Regions from separate parts of the Sphingomonas sp. ABOLE genome, predicted to be linked through region 1. Evidence: riboswitches for the same ligand, from Rfam matches in the RefSeq annotation. Region 1 holds a riboswitch; each other region holds the start of a gene.
The links. A riboswitch is a leader RNA that binds a small molecule or an ion and turns the genes downstream of it on or off. The one in region 1 is predicted to bind cobalamin.
Positions count from the first base shown of each region.

Region 1 (3,212 bases):
GCACTTCGCGCAGCCGCTCGCCCCCCTTGTGCAGCGCGCCGCGGGCATCGGCGAGGTCGGCGAGCCCGTCGAGATGGAGCGCGCCGGTGACGCTTACCCAGGCGAAGAGGCCGAGCAGGGCGCCGGTCCAGGGATCGAGCAAATTGCCTAGCAACAGGGCGACGAGCAGCACCAGCCCGACCAGCAGCCCGGCCGCAGGGAACCAGCGCATCGATCGGGCGAAGGTCGCGTCGTTCGCCTTAACCGCGGGCAGCGGCAGGCGCGTGAGGAACTGGAGGGCGAGGACGAATTCTCTCATGTCACGAGTCCGATGATCTGGCCGACGCGCGGGGTGCCGGGCCAAACGCGCAGGCTCAGCAGCGCGGCATGGGGCAAAGCGATGTTCCAGAGGTGGGGGAAGTCGAAGGTGCACAGGCTGGCGAGCGCCGCCCGCATCGCACCGCCATGGGTTACCACAAGGGTCGGGCGGTCGATGGCATCGATCGCGTCGCCGACGCGCGCAACAAGTGCCGGCCAGGTTTCGCCGCCGGGGGGCACATGACGCGCCGGTTCCGCCTGGAATGCGGCGAGTGCCTCGGCGTCGATCGCGTCGAAGGACAGCCCGTCCCATGCGCCGAAATCGAGTTCGCGCCAGCGAGGGTCTTCGCCGGCTTCAAGGGACAGGGCGGCCGCGATCTGCCTTGCAGGTACCGCACTGCGGGCGCGATCGGAGCTCACCACTGCGTCCACCGCCAGCCCGTTTGCGCGCGCGACGCAGGCGTCGACCCCCTCCGCGAGCGGCTGCGCGTCGGTGCGGCCGATCAGCCGGCCGTCGGCCTCGGTGATGCCGTGGCGCAGCAGGTGGAGGACGATGCCGCTCATGCGCCGCCGGCGACGCCTGCCTCGGCAAAGGTCGCCATGCCGTTGTGCGCGGCCAGCGCCGAGCGCAGCACCGCTGCGGCCACCGCTGCGCCGCTGCCTTCGCCCAGCCGCATGTCGAGCCGCAGCAGCGGCTCCAGCCCCAGCCGCGCGAGCAGCCGTGCATGGCCGGGTTCGGCTGAGCAATGGCCGGCGATGCAATGGTCGACGATGCCGGGTGCCGTCGCTGCCAAGGGCGCGAGCGATGCACAGCAGATGAAGCCGTCGAGCAGCACCGGCACCCCCGCATGGCGCGCGGCGAGGACGGCGCCGGCAATCGCCGCCAGTTCGCGACCGCCCAGCCGCCGCAGCGTCTCGAAGGGCGTGTGGAGTGCCTCGGCATGGACCTCGATCGCGCGGGCGATCACCGCGCCCTTGTGGCCGACGCCGTGCGCGTCGAGGCCGGTGCCGGGGCCGGCCCAATCCGCCGGCGTGCCCCCGAAGCTGCGCAGGCAAAGCGCCGCGGCCGCCGTCGAGTTGGCGATGCCCATCTCGCCGAGCAGCAGCAGATCGGTATCGGCAGTTACCACCGCGGCGCCCTGCTGGAGTGCGTCAAGGCAATCGGCTTCGTCCATCGCCGGGCCGGTGGTGAAGTCGCAGGTGGGGCGGTCGAGGTCGAGTGCGACCACGTCCAGCCGCATCCCGATCGCGCCGGTCAGTGCGTTGATCGCGGCACCGCCCGCCGCGAAATTGGCGACCATTTGCGTGGTCACTTCAGCGGGGAAGGCGCTGACGCCCTGCGCGGCGACGCCGTGGTTGCCGGCGAAGATCACCGCCCGCGCCGCATCCATCGAGGGGTGCGCACGGCCCTGCCAACCGGCGAGGAAGATCGCGAGGTCCTCCAGCCGCCCCAGCGAGCCCGGCGGCTTGGTGAGCTGCTGCTGGCGTTGCCGCGCGGCATCCGCGGCAGCCGCGTCGCGAGAAGGCAGCGAAGCCAGCGCGCGATCGAACGCGGCGACGCTCGACAGATCGATCATGCCGCGCCTGCGCCGCGCTTGGGGGAAGCATTGATGTACACGTTCGTCGCCTCGTTCCTGCAATGACAATCGACCGGGCGCACAGTCGCGTGCCCGGCACATTCTCGTCGCTCGAACGGAGGATTCCGCGCCGTGGCCGCACCCTGGACCAGGCGTGAGCGACCCCGTGCCGGCAGGTCTCCTGGCTTGCGGGTCATCGCGGTTCGGGCGCCTTCTCGGGATCGCTCCCAATGGCCTTTGCCCGGCCGCTCGCCGCTCACAGTTGCAGGGGCAGCTGCGGCCTTGGAGCGCCGAAGCGCCCGCACCGCATTCCCTTCTCGCCCGCGAACGGGCACCGGCATGGGTTCGAAGGTAGAACCTTCGCCGCTCCTCTAGCTCCGCTATCGGCGATATGCCAGCGCCGCGCGTGATTATTGGTAGAGCTGGGCAGTGCGCGGCAGCAGTTGGTCGATGCGGACGATCAATTCGAACAGCGGCTGGATCGCATCGGCGCCGTCGCCCAGTTCCTGCACGGCGCGCAGGCGATAGGTAGCGGCCGCGACGGCGCGCGTCGTGGCGGCGAGGTCCGGTGCGCGGGCGACCATCGATTCGCTGCGGTTCACCCGAACCAGCAGCCACGCGAGCTTGTGCGCGGCGTCGATCAGCTGGATCCGCTCGGCAGTGAGAAAGGCCCAGCTTCCCGTCGCCTCGATCACCGCTGCCGACAGCCCGTCGAGCGCCGCGAGCAGATGGCGCGGGCCGAACGCCGGATCGTCGCGTGCGGGCGCCATATCCTGGTTCAAGCCTTCGAGTTCGATGGCCGCCAGGGTGCCGCGATTCGCACGCGCGCGACCGGGCAGGACGGAACGTTGGAGGCGCGGCATCTGCATGATAGTTTCCCCACGATATGGGGCCTTGTACCGCTGACGAGACGCACTGCCCGTGACGCGCGTCACGCCGCAATGCGGCCGGGCGGCGTTGACCCTCCGGATCGCTGTCCCTAGGTTTCTTCGCGATGTATGCAGGTGAACCCCCGCTGAGCCTTCCCACGATCGTCCTGGTCGAGGACGATCCGCAACTTCGCACGCTGACCGCCCGCGCGCTCCAGGAAAACGGCTATACGGTGCGTCCCGCTTCGTCGGCGCCGGAGATGTGGCTGGCGCTGGAGCAGGGGCCGGTGGACCTGGTGCTGCTCGACGTGATGCTGCCGGGCACCAGCGGCATCGATCTGTGCCGTGCCATCCGCCAGAAGAGCTCGGTGCCGATCATCTTCATCTCGGCTAAGGGCAGCGAGACCGACCGCGTCGTCGGGCTCGAGCTGGGCGCCGACGATTATCTTCCCAAGCCGTTCGGTACGCG
Region 1 is NZ_QQWY01000006.1:67,616-70,827, forward strand. It holds gene cobS (adenosylcobinamide-GDP ribazoletransferase) at 1-298, opposite strand, end outside; gene CA234_RS05530 (histidine phosphatase family protein) at 295-861, opposite strand; gene cobT (nicotinate-nucleotide--dimethylbenzimidazole phosphoribosyltransferase) at 858-1,874, opposite strand; cobalamin riboswitch at 2,028-2,228, opposite strand; gene CA234_RS05540 (hypothetical protein) at 2,285-2,743, opposite strand; gene CA234_RS05545 (response regulator transcription factor) at 2,890-3,212, shown strand, end outside.

Region 2 (3,212 bases), on a different contig from region 1:
GCGGTGCTGCAGACCTCGCCCGCCTACCAGCGGGATCTCGCGGCGGCGCGGCAGGAAGCGGCGCGGCTGCGCAATACCGCGCCGCGCCCCGATGCACAAAGCTGTGTCGCGGAAGCGGAGGCCCTTCGCGTCCGCCCCTGGTGATCGAGGCCTGATTTCGATGTCATGAAGCTGTCGCGCAGGCCCGTCACAAGCGCGGCGCTTCATGGGGAATCGCAATGCACGGTGATGGCGCGCGCGGTGCCGCGCGGACCACGTCGGGATTTACGCTCTTCCTGGGCGGGCTCGCGGCGTTCAGCGCCTATTTCGCGATGTATGCCTTCCGCAAGCCGTTCGCCGTGGCCAGCTATGCCGATGTGGCGGGCTGGCACTCCGCCATCGACTACAAGACCGCGCTGCTGATCGCGCAGGTGGTCGGCTACGCGCTGTCCAAGCTGATCGGCGTCCGCGTCATCTCCGAATCCGGGCGGCAGGGGCGGGCGCGCATGATCCTTGCGCTCATTGGCGCGTCTTGGCTCGCACTGATCCTCTTCGCCTTGATCCCGGCGCCGTGGAACGTCGCCTGCCTGTTCTTCAACGGCCTGCCGCTGGGGCTGATCTGGGGACTGGTGTTCAGCTATGTCGAGGGGCGCCGCGTATCCGAACTGCTCGGCGCGATGCTGTGCGCGAGCTTCATCCTGTCTTCGGGCGTAGTGAAGTCGGTGGCGGCGCTGCTGATGGAGGCGGGGGTTGCGGAACAGTGGATGCCGGCGGCGACCGGACTGGCCTTCGTGCCGTTTCTGCTAACCGCGCTGTGGCAGCTGGAGCGCCTGCCGCCGCCCGACGCGTGCGACGAGGCGGAGCGCACCGTTCGCGTGCCGATGCAGGCCGCCGACCGCGCCGCGTTCCTGCGTGCACACGGCGCGACGCTGGTGCTGCTCGTGCTCGGCTATGTGCTGCTCACGGCGCTGCGGGACGTCCGCGACAATTTCGCGCGCGAGCTGTGGGCTGCGCTCGGCTATGGCGGTGAGGCGGCGATATTCTCGGCGAGCGAGCTGCCGATCGCGCTGCTCACGCTCGCGGCCCTCGCGCTGCTGATGCTGATCCGCGACAATCTGCGCGCGCTGCTGGCGATGCACGGGCTGATCTTGCTCGGCGCGCTCTGCCTGGGCGGCTCGACGCTCGCCTTCCAGGCGGGGCTGCTCGCGCCGCTGCCTTGGATGACGGTGGCGGGGGCGGGGCTCTACCTCGCCTATACCCCGTTCAACGCGATGCTGTTCGATCGCATGATCGCGACGATCGGCACCGCCGCCAATGCCGGGTTCCTGATCTATATCGCCGATGCCTCGGGCTATGTCGGCAGCGTGGCGCTGCTGCTCGTCCATGCGCTCGGCGCGCCGGAGGTGCGCTGGCTGCCCTTCTTCATTACCTGCTGCTATGCGGCCGCGCTCGCGGTGGGCGGGCTGACCATGGTGTCGGCGCTGCATTTTCTGTGTACCGGCGCGGACCGGCGGTTGATCCACCGCCCGGCTTCGCCTACCACCAGCGCCTGATCGCGCCGGTGCCCCGACGGGGGCTTAATCGGGAATGCGGTGCGGGAGCTCGCTCCCAAATCCGCGGCTGTCCCTGCAACTGTGAGCGGATAGCGCGATGCACTGGCCTCCAATCGAGGGGCAGCCACTGGGCGGAGATGCCTGGGAAGGCGTGCAGCGTGCCGGGACCCGCGAGCCAGGAGACCTGCCGGCGTCCGGTCGCTCTTGCCCTGGCCCAGGGGATGGCCGCGGCACGGTGTACTCCGTCTGAGCGGCGCATGAGCGGCTGGGGCCGTTCGCGGTTGCGTGGCCCGGTCGCTTGGCAAGCGTCCGGCCGGGATGCGCGATCGGCCGCTCGCGGTGGCCCCGGCCTGGTCGCACGACGCCGCCGGAGTGTCCTGTCTTGTCCGTTCTGCCGTTGCGTGCGCGCGTGGCCCTGCTGTTCGCATTGCTGATCGCCGCCAATCTCGCCGCCGGGGGCTGGGCCTTCGCCCTGTTCCATGCCCAGCCGCTGATGCTCGGCACTGCGCTGCTCGCCTGGGGGCTGGGGCTGCGCCATGCGGTCGATGCCGATCACATCGCCGCGATCGACAACGTCACCCGCAAGCTGATGAACGACGGCCAGCGGCCGATCGCCACCGGGCTGTGGTTCGCGATCGGGCATTCCGGGATCATCGCCATCGCCTCGGCCGGCATCGCGCTCGCGACCGGCGCTCTGGCGGGCATGGGGGCCTTCCGGGAAGTGGGCGGGGTGATCGCCACCAGCGTCTCGGCGCTGTTCCTGTTCGCCATTGCCGGCATGAATCTGATTATCCTGCGATCGGTGTGGAAGACCTTCCAGCACGTCCGCGCGGGCGGCGCCTATGTCGAGGACGACCTCAACCTGCTGCTCGCCTCGCGCGGGCCGCTGTCGAAGTTGTTTGGGCCGATGTTCCGACTCGTCAGCAAGAGCTGGCACATGGCGCCGCTCGGATTCCTGTTCGGGCTGGGCTTCGACACCGCGACCGAAGTGGCGATCCTCGGCATGTCGGCGGGTCAGGCGGCGCACGGCGTCTCGCTCGGCACGCTGCTGGTGCTGCCGGCGCTGTTCGCGGCAGGGATGGCGCTGGTCGATACGCTGGACGGGGTGGTGATGCTCGGCGCCTATCAATGGGCGTTCGTCAAGCCGATCCGCAAGCTCTACTACAACGTCACCATCACGCTGATCTCCGCGCTGGTCGCGATCGTGATCGGGGGCATCGAGACGCTGGCGCTGATCGGCGACAAGATGGGCTGGACCGGCGGGGCGTTCGGGCTCGCCGCCGATCTCGGCGCGCATTTCAACGGCCTCGGCTTCGCGATCATCGGCCTGTTCGTCGCCTGCTGGCTGATCAGCTTCGCCATCTATCGCTGGCAGAGGCTGGACGAGATCGAGGTGCGGGTCTAGAGCGGTCCTAGAAGGCTTTCCAGCCTTCGATATGATCGCGCCGGTGCCCCGGACATGGGGCTTAATCGGGAATGCGGTGCGGGGAGGCTGCTCCCCAAATCCGCGGCTGTCCCTGCAACTGTGAGCGGATAGCGCGATGCACTGGCCTCCGCCGAGGGGCAGCCACTGGGCCGACACGGCCTGGGAAGGCGTGCAGCGTGCCGTGACCCGCAAGCCAGGAGACCTGCCGGCGCTACGGTCGCTCTTGCCTTGGTCCAGGGGATGGCCGCGGCACG
Region 2 is NZ_QQWY01000030.1:43,354-46,565, forward strand. It holds gene CA234_RS17155 (phosphatase PAP2 family protein) at 1-144, shown strand, start outside; gene CA234_RS17160 (DUF5690 family protein) at 219-1,532, shown strand; cobalamin riboswitch at 1,522-1,739, shown strand; gene CA234_RS17165 (HoxN/HupN/NixA family nickel/cobalt transporter) at 1,951-2,937, shown strand; cobalamin riboswitch at 2,962-3,183, shown strand.
Region 2: linked by a shared signal. The riboswitch ahead of CA234_RS17165 (HoxN/HupN/NixA family nickel/cobalt transporter) and the one ahead of cobT (nicotinate-nucleotide--dimethylbenzimidazole phosphoribosyltransferase) in region 1 are both predicted to bind cobalamin.

Region 3 (3,212 bases), on a different contig from region 1:
CAGTTCCAGCAGCGTCGCGTCGGCGCAGGGATTCATTGAGACGATGCCCCCGCCGCCTTGGGACGGCGGCGCCGCGCAGCCCGCGAGCCCCAGGCAGGCAAGCAGCGCGGCGCCGAACCTCACTGGAAGCGCACCCGCACGCCGCCAAAGGCAGCGCGGCCATAGGTGCCGTAGCCGGTGATCTGCTGGTAGCGCACGTCGCCGATATTATCGACGCGGCCATAGACCGAAAGCAGCTTCGTCACCGGCATCTCCGCCCGCACGCCGGCCAGCGCATAGCCGTCGATCGGGGTCAGGTTGCCGACATCGTTGAAGCTGTCGCCCACCATCGTCACCGTGCCGCCGATCGCCAGCCCGAAGGGGAAGCGATAGTCGGCCGAGACATTGGCGGTATCGCGCGGGCGGCGCGGCAGGTCGTTGCTGCGATAGTCGGCGCTGCGATTCTCCGAGAAGACGTGCGTCACGTTCGCCCGCACCGTCAGCGCCTGCACCGGCTGGAGCAGCGCTTCGAGCTCCACGCCCTGGGCGCGGGTCTTGTTGAGGTTGTAATAGGTCGAGGTGTCGAAGTTGTAATCGATCTGCTTGTCCGAATCGCGGTGGAACCAGGTTGCGCCCAGCGCGACTTTGCCGCCGGCCAGCGTCTGGCGCACGCCGGCTTCGTAGCTCCTGGTGGTCTCGGGGCGGAGGGCGCGATCGCCATAGGCGCTGTAGAGCTGGTAGAGCGTCGGCGCCTTGAAGCCTTCGCCGAAGCTCGCGTGCAGCACGGTGCCGGCGGTGGCGCGCACGGCGAGATCGGCGTTCCAGGTCCAGTGGCCGCCGAAGGTATCGTGGTCGTCGTGGCGGACGCCGCCGGTCAGCGTCACGGGTGCTACCGGCGTGACGATCGCCTGGCCGTAGACGCTGGTGATGCCCACCGAGTAGCGCCCCCCGCTGCCGAAGCCCTCGTCATAGCGGATGCGGCTCTGCTCATGCTCGGCGCCGAACACCAGGCGGAGCTGCTCGGCCAGCGTCGCGTCGCCCTGATAGGTGTAGCGCTCGGCGCGGCCGCGATACCGGTACGCGATCGACGAATCTTCATTGTAGCCGTCGCGGTGGATGTCGGAGAGGGTGAAGCCCAGCCGGTTGTGCAGCCTGCCGCCGAACGCCTCATTCTTAAGCCCGGCATAGCCGTAGAGCTCCTGGGTCTTGGCATATTCGCCCGTGTCGCCAAAGGCGTAGGTTGGCGGGGCATAGCCGTCGAGATCGACCTTGCTGTCGGCATAATAGCCGCGCAGGTCGAGCGCGAGGCCGGGGGCCAGCTGCACCTCGACATTGCCGGTCGCGCCGACCTGGCGATAGCCGTCCGCCTCCTTGCCGTTCGCGGCCGCCGAAATGCCGTCGGTGGTGAGATAGCCCGCGGTCAGCCCGGCGGTGATGCGGTCGTTGCCGCCGGCGATCGCCGCGTTGCCGTTGAACGTGCCGAACGACCCGCCCTCGGCATTGCCGCGCACGTGCAGCCCCTGCGCGCCCTGCAGCGTGGTGACGTTGACCACGCCGCCGATCGCCTGGCTGCCCCAGATCACCGAATTGGGCCCGCGCAGCACCTCGACGCGCTCGACCGATCCGGCGAGCAGGCTGGCGAAGTTGTACGCCCCGCCGGTGGCGGAGGGGTCGGCCACGCGAATGCCGTCGATCAGCACCAGCGTCTGGTCGCTCTGCGCGCCGCGGATGCTGAGCGCGGTCGCGGTGCCGAGTCCGCCGTTGCGCACGGCGGTGACGCCCGGGGTTGTGGCGAGCAGGTCCGAGAGCGCGACGGTCTGGCGCTGCTCGATCTCGTCGCGGTCGATGGTGGTGATCGACCGCCCGACGGTGTCGGCGCGCTGGGCGACGCCGCTGGCGACGACGACGATGCGGTCGTCGTCGGGATCGGCATGGGCGACGAGCGGCGCGAGCGCGGCGGTGGCGAACAGGGAAAGCTTGCAGAAGTTCATTTCAGACACCCGAGATGGGGGAGCGCGATGCTCCCGCATGGTTTGGTGTCGCTCACACGGGGATTTCAGCCCCGATCACCCGGTGCACCCCGCCCGCGTGAAGGAATCGACCGTAGCGGGCAGGTCTCCTGGCTCCCGGGTCGTCGCAGGCACGCCGCCTTCCCGGAAGCATGCGGCTCCAGTGGCAGATTGGCGCGCCGGCTCACCGGCTACAGTTGCGGGGGCAGCGCCGGACTCTGGACCGGCTTCCCTTTTCACCCTCCCGTCGGGGGAAGGCACCCGTTACCCGGCGGCCTTTAGCGGCAAGCAGGGCAGGGCGGCAAGCCGCTGCGACATCACCACAGCACGCCGGCCTTGTCGGGTGTTGCCGGTTCGGGGGCGGGGTCGCCGATCGATTGCAGCAGGTCGATCTCGATCGTGCGGCACATCGCATTGAGCGGCAGGTCGTGCACCGTGTTGGCGAACGGGTCGACCAGGTCGTCGCCGATCGCGAGCACCGCCAGGAACATCAGTCCGGCGATGGTCGAGCCCAGTGGCGTGGCGACGCCCAGCGTCTCGACCAGCCCGATCGGCAGCAGCACGCAGAAGATATGGGTGAAGGCAGTCGGCACGAAGCGGAATTGCATCGGCAGCGGCGTGTTCTTCAGCCGCTCCATGCCGCCCTGGGCATTGGCGATGTCGATCAGCACGCTTTCCATCGAATGCTGCTGCATCGGATTGATCCAGCCCTTCGACCGCGCGATCTCGATCCGCCGGCCGGTGCCGTCGACGATGCCGTTGGCGATGTTGGTGCGGGCCAGCGCATAGTCCGCCTCGCCCCGCGAGAGGAAGCGCAGCACTTCCTGGTCCGCCGGCTGGCGGCGCAGCTGGCAGCGCAGCGCATTCACATAGGCGACCTGGCGCAGCACGATGGTGCGCTTGAGATCCACCGCCTCGCCGTCGGGCAGGTAGTTGCGCGCCATCCGCGCCAGGTTGCGGCTGGCGTTGATCATCAGCCCCCACAGTCCGCGGCCTTCCCACCAGCGCTGATAGGCGGAGTTGGAGCGGAAGCCGAGGAACAGCGCCAGCACCGATCCGAACAGCGTCAGCGGCAACGACGGCGCGCGGAACGGCAGCACGAAATAGACGATGGTGACGATGACGTCCCAGAGGAACAGCAGCGCCAGCGGCATCCAGATTTCGCGGAGGACCTGTTTGGCGCGGGGGGCGGTGGTGACGATCATGGGCGGACTATACGCGCGA
Region 3 is NZ_QQWY01000033.1:42,802-46,013, reverse strand. It holds gene CA234_RS18000 (ABC transporter substrate-binding protein) at 1-123, opposite strand, end outside; gene CA234_RS17995 (TonB-dependent receptor) at 120-1,970, opposite strand; cobalamin riboswitch at 2,071-2,268, opposite strand; gene CA234_RS17990 (bestrophin family ion channel) at 2,306-3,193, opposite strand.
Region 3: linked by a shared signal. The riboswitch ahead of CA234_RS17995 (TonB-dependent receptor) and the one ahead of cobT (nicotinate-nucleotide--dimethylbenzimidazole phosphoribosyltransferase) in region 1 are both predicted to bind cobalamin.